2 regions of the Solibacillus sp. FSL K6-1554 genome follow, and region 2 is predicted to be linked to the other one. Evidence: predicted binding sites of a transcription regulator. Region 2 holds the regulator's gene; the other holds the start of a gene.
The links. The regulator LexA, encoded in region 2, represses DNA repair genes until DNA is damaged. The targets are predictions, from matches to a motif close to CGAACATATGTTCG.
Positions count from the first base shown of each region.

Region 1 (8,280 bases), 1.8 Mb from region 2:
CAGAGGCGGATTTGACGTACTTTTTTCATCCGTCAAAATTTCCAGTGCATAATGCTCTAAATCCGAAAAATCAAGCAGGCCGCGCTCTTGCTTCGCCTTTTTAAACGCTTCACTGTATTCAATCGTCAGTTTTACGAGCGTTTCCAAAATAGGCTTTGTCGCCGCCATTTCCTGTACATACAACTTTGGATGGCGTGCAAAAAATGTTTCCTTTAAATCAGACAGCATTTCTTTTGCCGTATCACGATGATTTTTCGCTACCGCATAATATTGTTTATCTTCCTCGGTATCCTTTTTCGTCAATGGCTTGATCCGTCCGAACTCAACAGCTGGAATCAGCTCATATGCCTGTTCCCATGAACTTTCTTCCATTGCCTTGAGTACATGCATAACCCCTGTATATTCAGCTTCAAACAATGGCTTATTTTTCTCTAACGCTGGTGTAACGGACACAATTTGCAATCCTTTTTCAAGACGAGTGGCAATTTCTCTCAGGCTCCCGATAATAAACGGGCGGACTTCCTGCGCAATGACCAGTTCATCAATTGGACTTTCAGGATCAATATTATATTTTTCCGGCAATGCACGCAGCCACTCATACGGGTTTGGCTGTACGCGCGATACTTTATACATTTCCTGCAGCAACAGCTCAATCGCCTGGTCACTGCGGTCAGACGCAAAGCTGTCGATTAATGTATAAAGCTCCTCTTTCGTGAACAATGCCTCCATATCACCGCGGTATGCCTTTTCAAGCACATCCATCAGCACATCATCCTGTAATAATGAAGCTTCCTCCGTACTTGCCAGACGGAAACCCGGGTCCAGATCAATCGTGTATGCATATTCACGGCAAATCGATAAACAGAATGAATGCAATGTAGAGATTTGTGCTTTGTTCAGTAAACTTAACTGACGGCGCAGAAATTGGTTGTTCGGATTTTGGGCAAGCTCCTTTTCAAGCGCTTCTGCCATACGGTTACGCATTTCCGCAGCCGAGGCATTTGTAAACGTTACGACGAGCAGCTCATCTACATCAATGCGCTTGTCTTCAGGCGCTAACATCTTCTGAATAAGCCGCTCGATCAATACGGCCGTTTTTCCTGAACCGGCCGCTGCCGATACTAATATGTCATGACCGGATGCATAGATGGCTTTCCACTGCACATCTGTCCATTGAACATCATTCGGCTTCGCTGGAATCGTCATCTGCACATACCACCTTTTTAATATTTTCGAATACTTCCTGTTCCGGCTGTTTTTTAATTTCATTATAGCTGTTGCCGGTTTCCGACTGGTCGAACTGGCAAACCGATTTAAAGCTGCAATACGTACAAGCCTTTTGATTCCCTAGGCTGTACGGTTTAATTTCCGTATTTCCGCGGTAAATTTCATTGCCCGCCTGACGGAATTTATAGTGTACAAATTCCTGCAGGTTTTCCATCTGGTCCTGTTCGATTACTTTTGATGAACGGCTGTTAAATTCCGGATTCTCGCCGCTTTTAAACGCTGCCGGCACAATAATCGATGTTTTACTCGGCTCAAGTGACTTGTCCATCAACTGTGCCACTTCCACATCTTTTACCATATAGCCGCTTAACTTGAACTTCTCCTGACGTAAACTTTCCACACGCTCATACTGCTCATAGTCCTCTGTCGGAATAAGCGGATTATGCACATGGAGATAGAACATCCCTGCTGCCTGGACAATGATATTTTCCAGCTCCGATAAGTCCTGGATGAACTTTCCTTCGCGTGCGATAATCGGGATATTTTTCATCGCTACATCCAAATACGTCAACAGCTGCAGTGAAATCCCGTTATATACTTCTGTAAAATCGAGTTTACGGCCGCTAGATTTATAATCAATGACGCGCAAATACAGGTTTTCCGCATCTTTATATGCATCGATCCGGTCAATTTGTCCGCGTACATACATTTTCCGGTTATGCTCCAAATCAATTTTCAGTGCTTCCAGCGGATTGCGGTCATCCTGTTCCGTATTTTTATCGTCTCGCTTCCCAAATGGCTTTTCATGAGCAATCGCTTTAAACTTCGACAGCTCACTTTGATTAATGAGCGCATAAATCGTACGGGCAACAATTTTCACAAGTTTCGTTTTAATATATTCGAAACGGTGGCTGCTCTTCAGAATACTGTAAGAGAAATAATCCGCCAGTTTTGAAATCGTTTCATCCGCTTTTTTATAGCACGCTACATATGTTGTGAGCGGAATCGATGGCTCTTTCTCGGATAAAATCGTCCGGATCGCCTCATGGAACAGATCGCCCATCGCGAACGTTTCCAACTTGAATTCAGTACGCTCCTGCAGTTTCAGCCCGTAGGACGCAAAATGCGAATACGGACAGCTGTAAAAGCGTTCGATACGCGACACACTCGCCAAGAAATCTTCGCCATACAATGCTGTCGCTACTTCTTCCGTTAGAGGCTCCGCTTCATTTGTCGTATATAAAGGTTTTTCCACGACATTCAGCACATCTTTCCAGCGCTGTTCCCGTTCGTAAAAAGCTTTTAATGCTGCCCATTCTTCTGTAAGTGGACGTCGCTCATGCTGCGCCTGCTTCAGCTGGGTCATTAAGAAGCCAATCGCCGGTGATGGGTGCTGTATATAATTGAGCACATTGTCCTTTTGGAACTCGTCAAGCGGGTCCATTGCAATTTTTCGATGAGGCAGTGTACGAACCACTTTTTCATCTGGTGTACCGCGGTTTTCTGTCATTTCAAACATGCTGTGAAGGCGGTTAATATAAAGTGATGGCAGTTTGCTTTTACTTTCCTCGTCTGCATTTGCATACGTAATATATAGATATTGTGTCGATGAAGAAATTGCCCGGTAAAACAGGAAGCTTTCCTGCAGGAGCCTGCTTTTTATACCTGGTGCAAGTTCCACATCGATTTTTTCAAATGTTTCACGCTCATCATCAGACAGCAGACCTCCCGCTTCCATACGCATCGGGTACACCCCGTCATTGACACCGATTACGAAAATCGCCTTTTTATTATCAAATCGTGCAAACTCGACAGTCGAAACGGTCACTTCATCCAATGTCGGCGGTACACTTGCAAATTCCAGTGTTTCAAAGCCTTCATCCAAAATTTGCGCAACTTCTTCCAACGGCATAACTTTATCGCCGAACATCAGGTCAAACTGCTCCAAAATATGAATCCAGCCATTCCAAGCCTGCTCATGCTCCAATGACTGATGCAGTGAAGCGGACTGCTCTTCCTGCTCCTGCATTTTTAACAGCTTTTTATAAATATCAAGCTGCTCCATAAATTCATACAGTGCAACGACAATTTCACGGCCTGTCTTTTTGCCTTTCAACCGGTTCTGCAATGCCAGTACCGGTTCACGGATTAAGTCTCGTACCGATTTCAAAAGCTGTTCATGCTCCAGCTCGTCTTCTGTCTGAACCGCATTTACTTTTTCCAGTGATTTAAAGCGACGGTAATGCCATACTTCCTCTTTCATCCAACGGTCATGAACAATCCCTTTTGCAATGACGAAGTTTTCCAATATATCCGCTCTGTCTCTCATCGCGACTAAGTTGGCTCCATAAGGGAAGAACAGATCTGTTTTTATACTTCTGAAAATCGGTTCGTATTTCCAGTTTGTTGTAATAATTTCCAGTACAGATCGACTAAATTCGATAAGAGGATGATAAAGCATCGCCCGCTTCTCATTTGAGAAAAACGGAATTTCATACTGTGTAAAGGTCGTTCCGATAATCGCATCATATACATCTGCCTGTCGGTACATAATCCCGATATCTTTATAACGCAGTCCCTTTTCCAGAACAAGCTGTTTAATTTCCTGGGCAATACCTTGCACTTCTGCGCGCGGATTTACGCCTTCCAATATTTTCGTGTGTCCCGTTGATTCGACTGGTCTATCGGTAATTTTGTCGAAGCAATGTTCAATCTGCAGCAAGTCCCGATTAGTCGCACGGTAATTTACTTCTAAATGAACACGCGGCTCCTCTTCAATATCAATTCCTCGTTCGAATCGTAACTTTTGCAGCTCATTCTTTATTTTGTCATACGTCATCGCAGCTCTGTAAAATACCGATCCTTCCAGTAGATCCATTTGCGGGTCTTCCATCGGGAGCACAATTGTGACACTCTTCGCATAAATAAGCAGCTCTTTTAAAATGGCAAATTCCTGTCCATTAAACGAAACAAACCCGTCCAGATAAATATCGGTATTGCGCAAGCTTTCCATTTTCGGAATACGTTCAATTAGCAGAGGGAAATAGCCATCGCCATCAATGTAATCTGTCCCGATCCGTTCATGCAACTGTTTTAAAATAATGTTCAGGTCATGTAATTTATGAAGCAGTACTTCACTTGCCCCGTTTAATCTTAATGACTCGATCAATGGCTCGATAGTTTCCACATCGATATGATATTGGCTGAATTCCTTTAATACCTGCTCGACTTCTTTCGTAAAACCGGATTTACCTGCCGCGCGTTTAAATAATAGGAACTCTTCCTGATGTTCTTCCAAAATGCGTCGTAACAGCATGCGGTACCCTGTGCCGTCAATACGTTCGTGGGCGATACCTCCTTCATTTTGCAGCACAAACCAGGCCAGCCGTTTGAATGTCATAACTTGTGCACGCATCATTCCTTCTATATCATAGTTCGTCGTCAGCTCATATTCCGTTGTAAACGACATTTGGTCAGGAACTAATATAAAAATTGGATGTCCAAATATATTTGTTTTTAAATCATTGACTATTTCACGGTGTATCAAAGTCGTTTTCCCCGTGCCTGCCCGTCCTGTTATAACTCGTAACGTCACAATTCCCACCTCACTTCTATTTCTTTCTTCTATTATAATATAAGAATGCATGTTCGTGCATTAATTGCCATCATACAAAAAAGCCCTGTCTTTTCACATTTTGTTAAAAGACAAGACTGAAGCTTTTTATTTATGTTTTCGTAATTTTCCAATCTCACGCAAATCTCTTTCCACACGCTTATTTAAAATGTGTTCGATCAATTTGCCGATTCCCCAAATAATTAAAATTATCACAGCTGAAATAATAAGTTTTACAGGAGAGGTTAAAATATCACGTAGATCACTGCCTAAATAGCTAATCAAGAAGATCAAGATCGGTTTTGAAATAAGGAGTGTCAAAAAATAATATTTCTTTTTTATATTGGATAAACCGGCGACCGTATTGACAACGACAACAGGTGTAAATGGCAGGCACAGCAGCACAAACAATGGTGTAAATCCTCTAATATCCACCCAGTTAATCAGTTTTTTCACTTGTTTCTGCTCTTTAATCCGACGGAAAAGACGATACTTCCCAAACATGCGAATCATGAGAAAGAACATGTAGGAGCCTGCGACCGTTCCAAGCCATGACAGTAAAAAACCCCAAAATAACCCGTAAGCTGCAGCATTGGCAATGATGATTACAAACAGCGGCAATACAGGGATAAATGATTCCAGGAACGTTAATAAAATCCCGAAAAACGGACCTAACAGTTTATATTTTTCTACAATTGTTTCAATATTATCGATTGTCATCCATTCTAACATAACTGCTCACCCCTACCAAAAACGATAAAAATTCCTGAAGCTACACAATGTAGTCTAGTACAATTTAATCTTAACATAATTTCTTTATACCCGTTTTCACCAAAAAAAAGAACCTCGTCTTAGCGAGATTCTTTTGAAATTAACTAACAACTAATAACCCGATTTTGTGGTTATCATCTCGATGGACAACATGCTGGGCTAGACGCAATTCGCCTGAATGATCAAGCACTTCCAAGCGACAATGGGCAGCATTAATCTGCAATGCTTTGTACAAATCTTCTTCTGTAAAAACATCTTGTCCATTTACACGTTTAATAATTTCACCTGCAGCAAGTCCCATTTTCTCAGCAGGAGAATCTGGTAAAATGCCGGCAATCATCACACCTTTATCACTGCGTACAACAGCATAACTGTTGCGGTCCTCTGAGCGACTATAATGAATACCGATAATTGTACGGGAAATTGCACCTAATGCTAATGCAGCTGCACCTAGTATCGGCAGGAAATAAGCGGCTAATCCGACGACCAGCACAAATTGTCCTATCATAATAATCGAACGTCCCATTTGCGGATACACATTCATCGGCAGCTTTTGACGCACCATCTGCTGGAATCCGATAATAAACGGGAAAACAATGATCGAAAACTGTTCTGCTCCGATCGTAAATTGTGGCCAATAAGGCGCAAAGTTTTGAATGCCTTCACCTGGAATAATCGTAAAGACAGGTAAAATCCAAAGTTGCTTACTGAAATAGCCTATCCCATTTAATCCACGCTTTGTTTTCTCCACAATCGGTGAAGCAAAACGGGCACCATACCGGCGAATTAAAATCCCTTCCGCCATGAGTAAGAGCCCCGTCATCATCGGAATTGTCATAACAAGATCATTTGTAACATTTCTGCCTGCCAATTCGAGTGTTCCGATTGTATATGACCAATCTTGCCATTGCATCCAAACGATTCCACAAAAAGCAACCGCCATCACAATCGCTGGCGATAATAATTGATACATATAAATGAATAAACCTACGAAACTTACAATAAAAACAATTGTCAATAATTCGAGTGATACTGTTAAGCCTATTACAAGACTAAATAAGGAAATAATAACGGACAGCATAAAACCCATCGCAAGCATATTTTTCAGCTCGGACCAGCCACCTAATATCCGTCGGTTAAAATACCTTCGTTCGCGCTTCACTCGGCGATATCCTAAATAAACTGCGGAAATGATGGCGACATAAAACAAAGGATTTATAAAAAATCGGCCAATCCCTTTTAAAATTTCAATCAAAATTGTTCCATCCATATTCTCACCTACCGTACGAATAATTGTACCAAATCCTTTCCGTAATGCGTAGTCCCATTTGTACCGGAAATAAAATAAAGGCTTGTCGGGAAAATTGAAAATCTACGGGTGAGTTAAATAAATTGGATATTCTTCAGATCGTTTTTATGTTTATCATATAAAAAAGCCCGTTTCATTATGAAACGAGCCCTCAATATGCTTTACACTGTCCATCACTCAAACTGATGCATAATATAACTGATCGCCATCTGCAGTTGCATGTCATTTACTTTTGACTGTTTGAATGTTTGCAGTTCTTCTGTTAATTCATGGAAAAATACTTCATCCATATAGCTTCCTTCTGCAATATCATGCTTTTTTCTGAAGCTTTCCACTTCCTGTGCCGTATCCTTATCAAAGAATCCATCTGTCCGGCTGATACTGTAGCCGAGTTCACTTAAAATACGCTGGCTGTAGGCAACTTCTTCACTGTATTCTCCCTCTTCAAATCGGCCTTTCAGTATTTTTGTTTCTACACTGTAAAGCGGATGCTGTGTCACTTCGACATCTGGTTCAATCCCTACATCATGGATCCACTTTTTCGAAGGAGTAAGCCATTTATTCGTCGACAGTTTTACTTCTCCGCCATTTTGAAGATCCCATGTTTGTTGGACCGTTCCTTTACCGAAGCTCGTCACCCCAATAATGACCGAACGTTTCCAGTCCTGTAGGGCACCGGCAAACACTTCACTAGCTGATGCGCTTCCTTCATTTTGGATAAGTGTTAAAGGTGTGTCACGCAGCCAATTTACGTAAGGCTGGAACTGTTCCACTTCCTTTGTTTTCAGTGGCTCTGTTACACCGTCATGATTTTGCATATACGCAAAGATTTTTTCTTTTTGCTCGAACATGCTCATCATTTGGGCAACACTATGTAAATAGCCACCTGGATTGTCCCGCACATCAATGATTAACCCTTCTACTTCCTCCTTCATCACTCCATCAAGAGCCTCTTTCCATTCTTCTGCTGTTTTTTCACCAAATAGATTGATCGTTATATAGCCGAGTTTTCTTCCTTCTACTTCAAGAACTTCAGCTTCCACCGTATCATTTTTCAAACGTTCTCTTTTCACGACCAACTTTAAATGCTGGTCCAGTTCCGGTCGATAAATGACAAGTTCCACGGCTTCCCCTTCTTTACCATACATCAGCTTACGAACTTCCCCCATAGATTTTCCGTCAAGTCTTACTTCATTAATTTGTATAAGCTCATCCAATGGTCGAATGCCCGCTTTTTCTGCAGGTGAAGCTTTAATAGGGGCTACAACGATAATCTTGCCATTCGCATCTGCCAATTCAACACCAATACCGATTCGTTCACTTGCGAGCGTCTGTTTATGTAATGCCGCTTCTTGCTCCG
Region 1 covers NZ_JBBOSS010000001.1:797,209-805,488, reverse strand. The annotation lists gene addA (helicase-exonuclease AddAB subunit AddA) at 1-1,206, opposite strand, end outside; gene addB (helicase-exonuclease AddAB subunit AddB) at 1,181-4,822, opposite strand; gene MHB58_RS03795 (TVP38/TMEM64 family protein) at 4,949-5,572, opposite strand; gene MHB58_RS03790 (PDZ domain-containing protein) at 5,712-6,881, opposite strand; gene MHB58_RS03785 (S41 family peptidase) at 7,094-8,280, opposite strand, start outside.
Region 1: the regulator LexA is predicted to act here: its motif matches at 4,865-4,878, upstream of addB (helicase-exonuclease AddAB subunit AddB).

Region 2 (8,280 bases):
ACAGATTCTTTGTATTCCTTCGACTGCTTTTCAAAGCGGTCCATTGATGGCATTGACACAACAGATGCGTCAATCCCTTCTGCCAGTAATGCTTTTTTTGCTTCCACTGCCAAGCCTACTTCAGAACCCGTTGCAATTAACAAGGCATCCGGAGTTTCTTTAGATGAAGCTGAAACAACATAGGCACCTTTTTCAACACCCTCGTATACTGTCTCTTTTGCAACATCCAACACCGGCAAGTTTTGACGGGATAATACTAATACAGTTGGGTTTGATTTGCTTTCTACAGCTAATTTCCATGCTGCTACAGATTCATTTGCATCTGCAGGACGGATAACCGAAAGATTCGGCATCGCTCTTAATGATGCTAAATGCTCGATTGGCTCATGTGTCGGACCGTCTTCACCTACTGCAATTGAGTCATGTGTAAATACATATGTTACAGGTAATCCCATTAATGCAGATAATCGAATTGCTGGTCGTACATAGTCAGAGAATACGAAGAAAGTACCGCCAAATACATTTAAACCGCCATGTAATGCCATACCGTTCAGCGCAGCACCCATTGCAAATTCACGAACACCAAACCAGATGTTACGGCCTTCCGGAGTTTCAGCAAAGAAATCACCAGCGCCTTTAATTGTTGTTTTGTTTGAGCCTGCCAAGTCAGCAGAACCGCCGAAGAATGATGGCGTTGTTTTTGCAATGGCATTGATTGCATCACCAGATGATGAACGTGTAGCTACTGCAGTACCTGCTTCATAGACTGGTAATTCAGAAGCAAAGTTCTCCGGTAATTTGTTTTCCATAGCATTTACAAATTGGGCAGCCAGTTCCGGGTATTCATTTTTATAGCTTTCGAATAGTTCATTCCATGCTGCTTCTGCTTGTACACCTTGTACTTCGCTTGCTGCTTTAAATGTCTCATACACTTCCGCAGGAACAGCGAATGGCTCATGTTCCCATGCGTATGCAGCTTTTGTTAAAGCAACTTCATCAAATCCTAGTGGTGCACCGTGTGAATCTGCTTTACCAGATTTGTTAGGAGAACCAAAACCGATGACAGTTTTCACTTCGATTACAGTTGGGCCGCCAGTGTTTTGTTTCGCTTTTTCAATCGCTGAATTAATTTCCACGATATCTGTACCGTCTGTAACTTTTAAATAGTTCCAGCCGTAAGATTCGAAACGTTTTTGGATGTTTTCCGAGAATGACTTTTCTAAATCACCATCAAGTGAAATGTCATTTGAATCATAAAGTACAATTAATTTATCCAATTTTAAGTGACCTGCAAGAGAAATTGCTTCTGCAGCAACACCTTCCATTAAATCTCCGTCACCGCATAGTGCAAACGTATAGTGGTCAACAATCTCTTTGCCTGGCTTGTTGTATGTTGCTGCCAAGTGACGTTCAGCCATAGCCATACCTACTGACATGGCAATACCTTGTCCTAATGGACCAGTTGTCGCTTCAACACCAACTGTATGACCATATTCAGGATGTCCCGGTGTTTTTGAATTCCATTGACGGAAGTTTTTGATTTCTTCCATCTCTAAACCATAGCCACCCAAATGTAATAAACTATATAAAAGCATGGAACCATGTCCAGCTGATAATACGAAACGGTCGCGATTATACCAATTAGGATTTTGTGGGTTATGGCGTAATTGCTTCGTCCACAATGTATAGGCCATAGGTGCAGCACCCATTGGTAAACCTGGGTGACCAGAATTTGCTTTTTCAATTGCGTCGATTGATAATGTACGGATTGCGTTAATTGCTAACTGATCCATCTGTTGTGTCATTATGTGACATCCTTTCCTCGTACGATATTTATACCTTTTATAGTGTAGACAAATTCTCACAAGAAAACAATAATTTCTAAAAACGTCATCTAAAATATGTCATACTTAATATTAAATGTGACATATTAATGAAATGTTATTAGTTTAAGAATTTCTTCTGTGATTTTATTTGTTTTAATTTTTCAGGTGTCACATCATTGCCCTCTTCATCAATTACTTTCACATGCTCGATTGTATCGCGCATTGTGGAACGGAATGTATCTAAATACTCTTTGCGCAGCGCAGTGCGTTCCTTCGCTTGCTCTTCCGTCAATTTACCTTCTTTCGCTAATTTAGAAAGCTCATTAATTCGAGCTATTTTCTCTTTTGATAACATTTGAATCTCACCTTTCTTCCTACCTACTACAAAGGTATAAAAAAAACGACTTGAAGACAAGTGTTTACTCTTCAAGTCGCTCCATATATTCAATATATCTTCTATGTACGGTCGCTTTACTGATGGAAATGCCCAAACCAGACAATGTCGTAGCAATTTCTGCAAATGTTAAGCCTTTCTGGCGTAGCTGGACGATTTCTTCAACAGGGACTTCTTTACGTTCACGCCCTTCAATATTACCGCGGTTTTTTAAATTGTTTTGGGGCTGGTAGCCATTTTCTACAGCACGACGCATTCCCCGGCGGATTTTCGCATTATGCATACGACGCTGGTATTCTTCGACAATTGCTAAAATTTCGAGCAGCATTGTATCCATTTCGTTTAATACGACAGGACCTGCATCATTCAATGTATATACTGTCGCTTCATATTTTTGCAATAGGTGAAGTACTGCCATACGTGCATTACCGCGCCCTAACCGTGTTTCGTCCTGTACAAATAACGCTTTGACGCCGTCTTCTTTCATATAGTCAAGCATATCGAGCAGTCCATCTCGGTCCACATCATATCCGCTATGCTGATCCATGAAAATCTCCACATCATTATAGCCGAATGTTTTCGCATACTTTGTCAGCTCTTCTTGCTGACGTACTAGTGACGTTTCCTGTGTATTTTTATCCGTACTGACACGGCAATAAATTACTGCTTTAGTTTTTATCATTGTTCCCTCTCACTACTTTAATCGATTGCATATCAGTGGATTCATTCAGCTGGGCAATGTATTGTGAATCTTTTTCTACAGGTACAACCAGTACTTGTCCTAAAACAACTTTTTCATCCAGCAATCCGTTTTCCTTTTTCACTTCATCGATCCAATCATGCTTAGCCATTTTACCACGATATTGTTCTGCCAACGACCATAAAGTATCGCCATGCTCTATGCTAACGTGTTCGTATAATTCTATTTTATCGTCCTGCATCATGAATAAAGTAATCATAAGTACAGAGAATAGTAGAAACATTGATGTAAAGCCATTTAGTTTAGTTTTTTTCATTTGTAAAACCCTCTTTCGAATATATGTTCGGAATATTTGTTCTCATAATAATACGAACATATGTTTTTGTCAACCGTTTTTTCGAACTTATGTTTGCATTCGTGTTCGCATACTGCTATACTTACTTTAAGAAAAATAGCATGATAAAGAGGTGAGTTAGTTGACACAAAAAATTTCAAAGCGGCAGCAGGCTATTCTAACTTTTATAAAAGAGGAAGTTCGTTCTAAAGGCTATCCGCCATCAGTACGCGAAATTGGAGAAGCGGTAGGTTTAGCTTCCAGTTCAACTGTCCACGGGCATTTAGCTCGTTTAGAAAGTAAAGGGCTTATTCGTCGTGACCCTACTAAACCGCGTGCCATTGAAATATTGGACCAGGAAGAGATGAACATCACCAAACAAGGTGTCATCCATGTTCCGTTAATCGGTAAAGTTACAGCTGGTCTGCCTATTTCTGCAATCGAGGATATTCAGGAATATTTCCCGTTGCCGGATGCATACGGCTCACCGGAAGAAGAACTATTTATGCTTGAAATTATGGGTGAATCCATGATTGAAGCCGGAATTTTAAATGGGGATTATGTAATCGTCAAAAAAACGTCTACCGCGAACAATGGAGAGATTGTTGTAGCAATGACGGAAGATGATGAAGCGACAGTCAAACGCTTTTACAAAGAAAAAACTCATTTCCGCTTACAGCCTGAGAACAGTTCAATGGAGCCGATCATTGTCAATCAGGTTTCTATTTTAGGTAAAGTAGTCGGCCTCTATCGAAATATTCATTAATCAGAAGCTTGCCATTCTAATAGAATCGGCAAGTTTTTTAATGAAATAAAAAAACTCAGCCGTAAACGACTGAGCCTTTTATTACTTATGGCATGCTTCTATAAAACTTTTAAATAAGCGCTGTGCATAAACATCCCCGTTTGGCGCCAATTCTTCCGGGTGCCATTGTACCGCCACACAATACGGATGGGATTCGTGTTCAATTCCTTCAATAATGCCGTCTTTCGCAACTGCCGAAACAAGAAGTCCTTCCCCTAACTTTCCTACAGATTGATGGTGAAATGTGTTAACACGGAATGTTTCTTCTGTAAAAATCTCCTTAAATTTCGGTGTCTTCACTTCAACGGTATGTGCCAATTCTCCACGCTTTGAAGGTTGTTTATGTAAGATTATATTCTCCACCTGTGATGGTATATCCTGAATTATCGTACCTCCGAATGCAACATTCATAATTTGTTGTCCACGGCAAATACCTAGAACAGGCATTTGTCTTTTAAAGGCTGCCTTCATTAATAAAAGATCGCTGTCATCACGCTTTCTAACAACACTACCGATATGACGGTGCGGTTCCTCATTAAACAATAATGGATCGATATCCGCTCCACCAATTAATACGAGGCCATCAACTAAATTTAATACTGCTTCTACGTTTTCTTCCGTAGCATTCGGTATACAAATTGGTATACCCCCCGCTAGTTCTATCGACGTCAAATATGCGTTGTTTATATCCAATTTCTTGTCAAAATCATACATTGTTAATCCAATAATCGGTTTCATTCATTCTATCCCCTTACAATTTAAAGATAATTCCAATTATTTAAATTATACTATTTCGTTAAGCTATGTTACTACAAAAATATAAAAGGATTGCCTGATTGCAACCCTTTCCCTTTTAAACAATTTCCAGTTGTTTTATAAAATACTGTTTAATTTCTTTCCAGTTGTTCACACGCATGAAACCTTCTTCTGATCGATTGTACGGCATCGAATACAATATACCTGTTCCTTTAAATGACTTGAGTTGGCGTGGGCTATCGTCAATTAAATAATCAGTATGTATTACCGCTTTATTTCCACAAAACACTATGTTCTGTGTTTTGATAAATGGTAAATACTCCATTAACCAATCGTACTTCGCTGTAAATGACCCGGGTACATCCATGGCAGCTGTCGCAATATAAATCTCATAATGCTCCTGCAGCTCTCGAATGACATCAATTGCATCTTCATCCAGTACTTTTAAATCTCTGAAATAGCCGGGCTCATTTAATAGAGCAAATAATTTTTTCGCATCTTCTCTAGGTAAATCGCGCTGTGTCGTCAGAAGAAATTCTTCATCGGTAAAATTTGTCCCGAAATTCTCGTTATATGTAACACATAATTTCGAATAAAAGTCAGCCAGCACCTGGTCCATATCGATGGCAATGCTTTTTTTCATGTAATAGCCTCCTTGAAAATTCCTAATTTTAGTTTATACAATTGTATGGCGAAAAAACAAGGTATAACTCTTTACAATTAACAGCGTACATATTTACGTTTAAAGCCGATTCGTCCTTTTTCCACCTGTTTTTCTATTTCAGCAAAAGCGTGCAGCAAACCCGGCTTTTTCCCTTCACGTTTCGTTTCAATTGGCCCGATTTCCTTAGCGAATTGGACAGCCTCTTCATGTAGAGGTTTAAATGAAACACCTACTGTCATGACAAAGTTATTCATTGCTACTTGTGTACGTGGTGGTGCTTGACGGATATTTTGTTTTACATACTCAAGCATACCCAATAATTTTTCTTTTGAAAATTCTTCATCTTTACGATTGCCGAGCTGCCAGCAGTAACAATGCCAACCTGCCGACATTTTTAGTTCCTCACCACTTGCAATCCATTTATCGCTTACTTCTTGCGCAATATCGGATTCAGCCAAAGTCACTGCAACAACATAATCGGAAATCATATAAAAATAGGCTTGTTCAATCCAGCGATCGTAATCTTCTTCAGTCATTGCTTTCGGATCCGCAATAACCCCGGCAAAATACATTGCATCATAGTTGCCTGTCGCATAAAGCTGTTCAGCCAGCTCCTGATTTATTTTTATTTGTTTTACATACGGTTTCATCGAGCCAGTCGTTACACCGAATAACGGCTCCTTTGCTCCATTGGACATATAAATCTTTTTTGTACGCTCTTTACCCAATGCCTCTAATTCTTGCATCATTGTATCAAGTTTCATAATAGCCTCCTTATGTTCAATCGGTAAATTTTAATCCTTCTTATTATACGATTTATATACTTATCATTCCAAGGTACTGAAGCATTGGTGATCGCACATTTAAAATTTTTAAAAAATTGGCAATTGATTTAACCGAATAATAAAGCAACCTCTGAACAGAATAATGTCAGGAGGTGATTTTGATGTCAAAAAATAAAAACATCAATAACAAGAATAACGCCGAATTCGGAATGGAAACGGATGTTAACCAAGTAATGCAGCAAAACCAAAAAGCTGAAGCTAAAAAGCAACAAGCTTCTGGTGCGTTTGCAAATAGCGGTTTGCAGAAGAAACCGAATTCAATGAATGCTGAGTTTGGTATGGAAACAAACGTTAACCAGGTGAAACAGCAAAACCAGCAAGCTGAAGCTAAAAAGCAACAAGCTTCTGGTGTGTTTACAAACAGTGGTTTACAGAAAAAACTCACTTCAATGAACGCTGAGTTTGGCATGGAAACAGATGTTAACCAGGTAAAACAGCAAAACCAGCAAGCTGAAGCTAAAAAACAGCAAGCTTCTGGCTCTTACGGTAAAAACCGTTTCCAAAACGGCAATAAATAATGCATTATTGAACCGGCAATTTATATTGCCGGTTTCTTTTATATTATACGAATAAATTACAACAGTTATTTTGGTTAAAATTGAATACGACTATACAAAAAAAATGCAAAAAAAAGAGCTGGAATTTTAGCCCCAGCCCTTTCTTCTTAGTACATTTTCATATATTGGTCGCGTTCCCACTGGTGAACAGTTGAACGGTACATATCGAACTCAATTTCTTTTGCTTCTTTAAAGTTCGCATAGATATGGTTGCCTAATGCTCTTTGAACCACTTCATCTTTTGCTAGTAATGCTAATGCATCATCTAAAGCTGCAGGCAGATTATCGATGCCGTTAGCTTTACGCTCTTCTTCGCTCATTACATAAATGTTTCGGTTAATTGCTGGTGGTGGCGTTGTTTTTTTGCGGATCCCTTCAAGACCCGCCTCTAAAATTACCGCCATCGCTAAATATGGATTTGCTGATGGGTCCACTGAACGAACTTCTACACGTGTTGATACGCCACGAGAAGAAGGAATACGGATTAACGGTGAACGGTTTTGCGCAGACCATGCTACGTAACATGGAGCTTCATAACCTGGTACTAAACGTTTATAAGAGTTTACTGTCGGATTTGTAATTGCAGTAAAACCTTGAACATGGTCAAGCACACCTGCCATGAATTGCATCGCTGTTTCAGAAAGCCCTAATTCAGTAGACTCATCATAAAATGCATTTTCTTTTCCTTTAAATAAAGAAACGTTAAAGTGCATTCCCGATCCAGCTTCACCGAATAAAGGTTTTGGCATGAACGTCGCATGTAAACCGTGCTTACGTGCAATTGTCTTAACAACTAATTTAAATGTTTGGATGTTGTCGCATGCAGTAATAGCATCCGCATATTTAAAGTCAATCTCATGTTGACCCGGTGCAACTTCATGGTGAGAAGCTTCAATTTCAAAGCCCATTTCTTCCAATTCCAATACGATATCTCGACGGCAGTTTTCACCTAAATCTGTCGGTGCCAAGTCGAAATAGCCGCCGTGGTCATTTACTTCCAAGCTTGGCTCGCCTTTTGCATCCAGTTTAAATAGGAAAAACTCCGGTTCTGGTCCTAAGTTGAAATCTGTAAATCCTAGTTCTTTCATTTCCTTCAATACTCGTTTCAGGTTGTTACGTGGATCACCTGCAAATGGTGTACCGTTCGGATTGTAAATATCACAGATGAAACGTGCTACCTTCCCTTTTTCAGCTGTCCATGGGAAAATCATGAATGAATCATAATCCGGATATAAGTACATATCCGATTCTTCAATACGTACGAAACCTTCAATTGATGAACCATCAAACATCATTTTATTGTCCAATGCTTTATCTAGTTGGCTTACAGGAATTTCTACGTTTTTAATTGTCCCTAAAATATCTGTAAACTGTAAACGAATGAATTTTACTTGTTCTT
Region 2 covers NZ_JBBOSS010000001.1:2,562,007-2,570,286, forward strand. The annotation lists gene tkt (transketolase) at 1-1,805, opposite strand, end outside; gene MHB58_RS12775 (DUF896 domain-containing protein) at 1,945-2,181, opposite strand; gene MHB58_RS12780 (YneB family resolvase-like protein) at 2,246-2,902, opposite strand; gene yneA (cell division suppressor protein YneA) at 2,889-3,236, opposite strand; gene lexA (transcriptional repressor LexA) at 3,397-4,020, shown strand; gene MHB58_RS12795 (gamma-glutamyl-gamma-aminobutyrate hydrolase family protein) at 4,102-4,797, opposite strand; gene MHB58_RS12800 (5' nucleotidase, NT5C type) at 4,913-5,458, opposite strand; gene MHB58_RS12805 (DNA alkylation repair protein) at 5,536-6,243, opposite strand; gene MHB58_RS12810 (gamma-type small acid-soluble spore protein) at 6,426-6,842, shown strand; gene glnA (type I glutamate--ammonia ligase) at 6,989-8,280, opposite strand, start outside.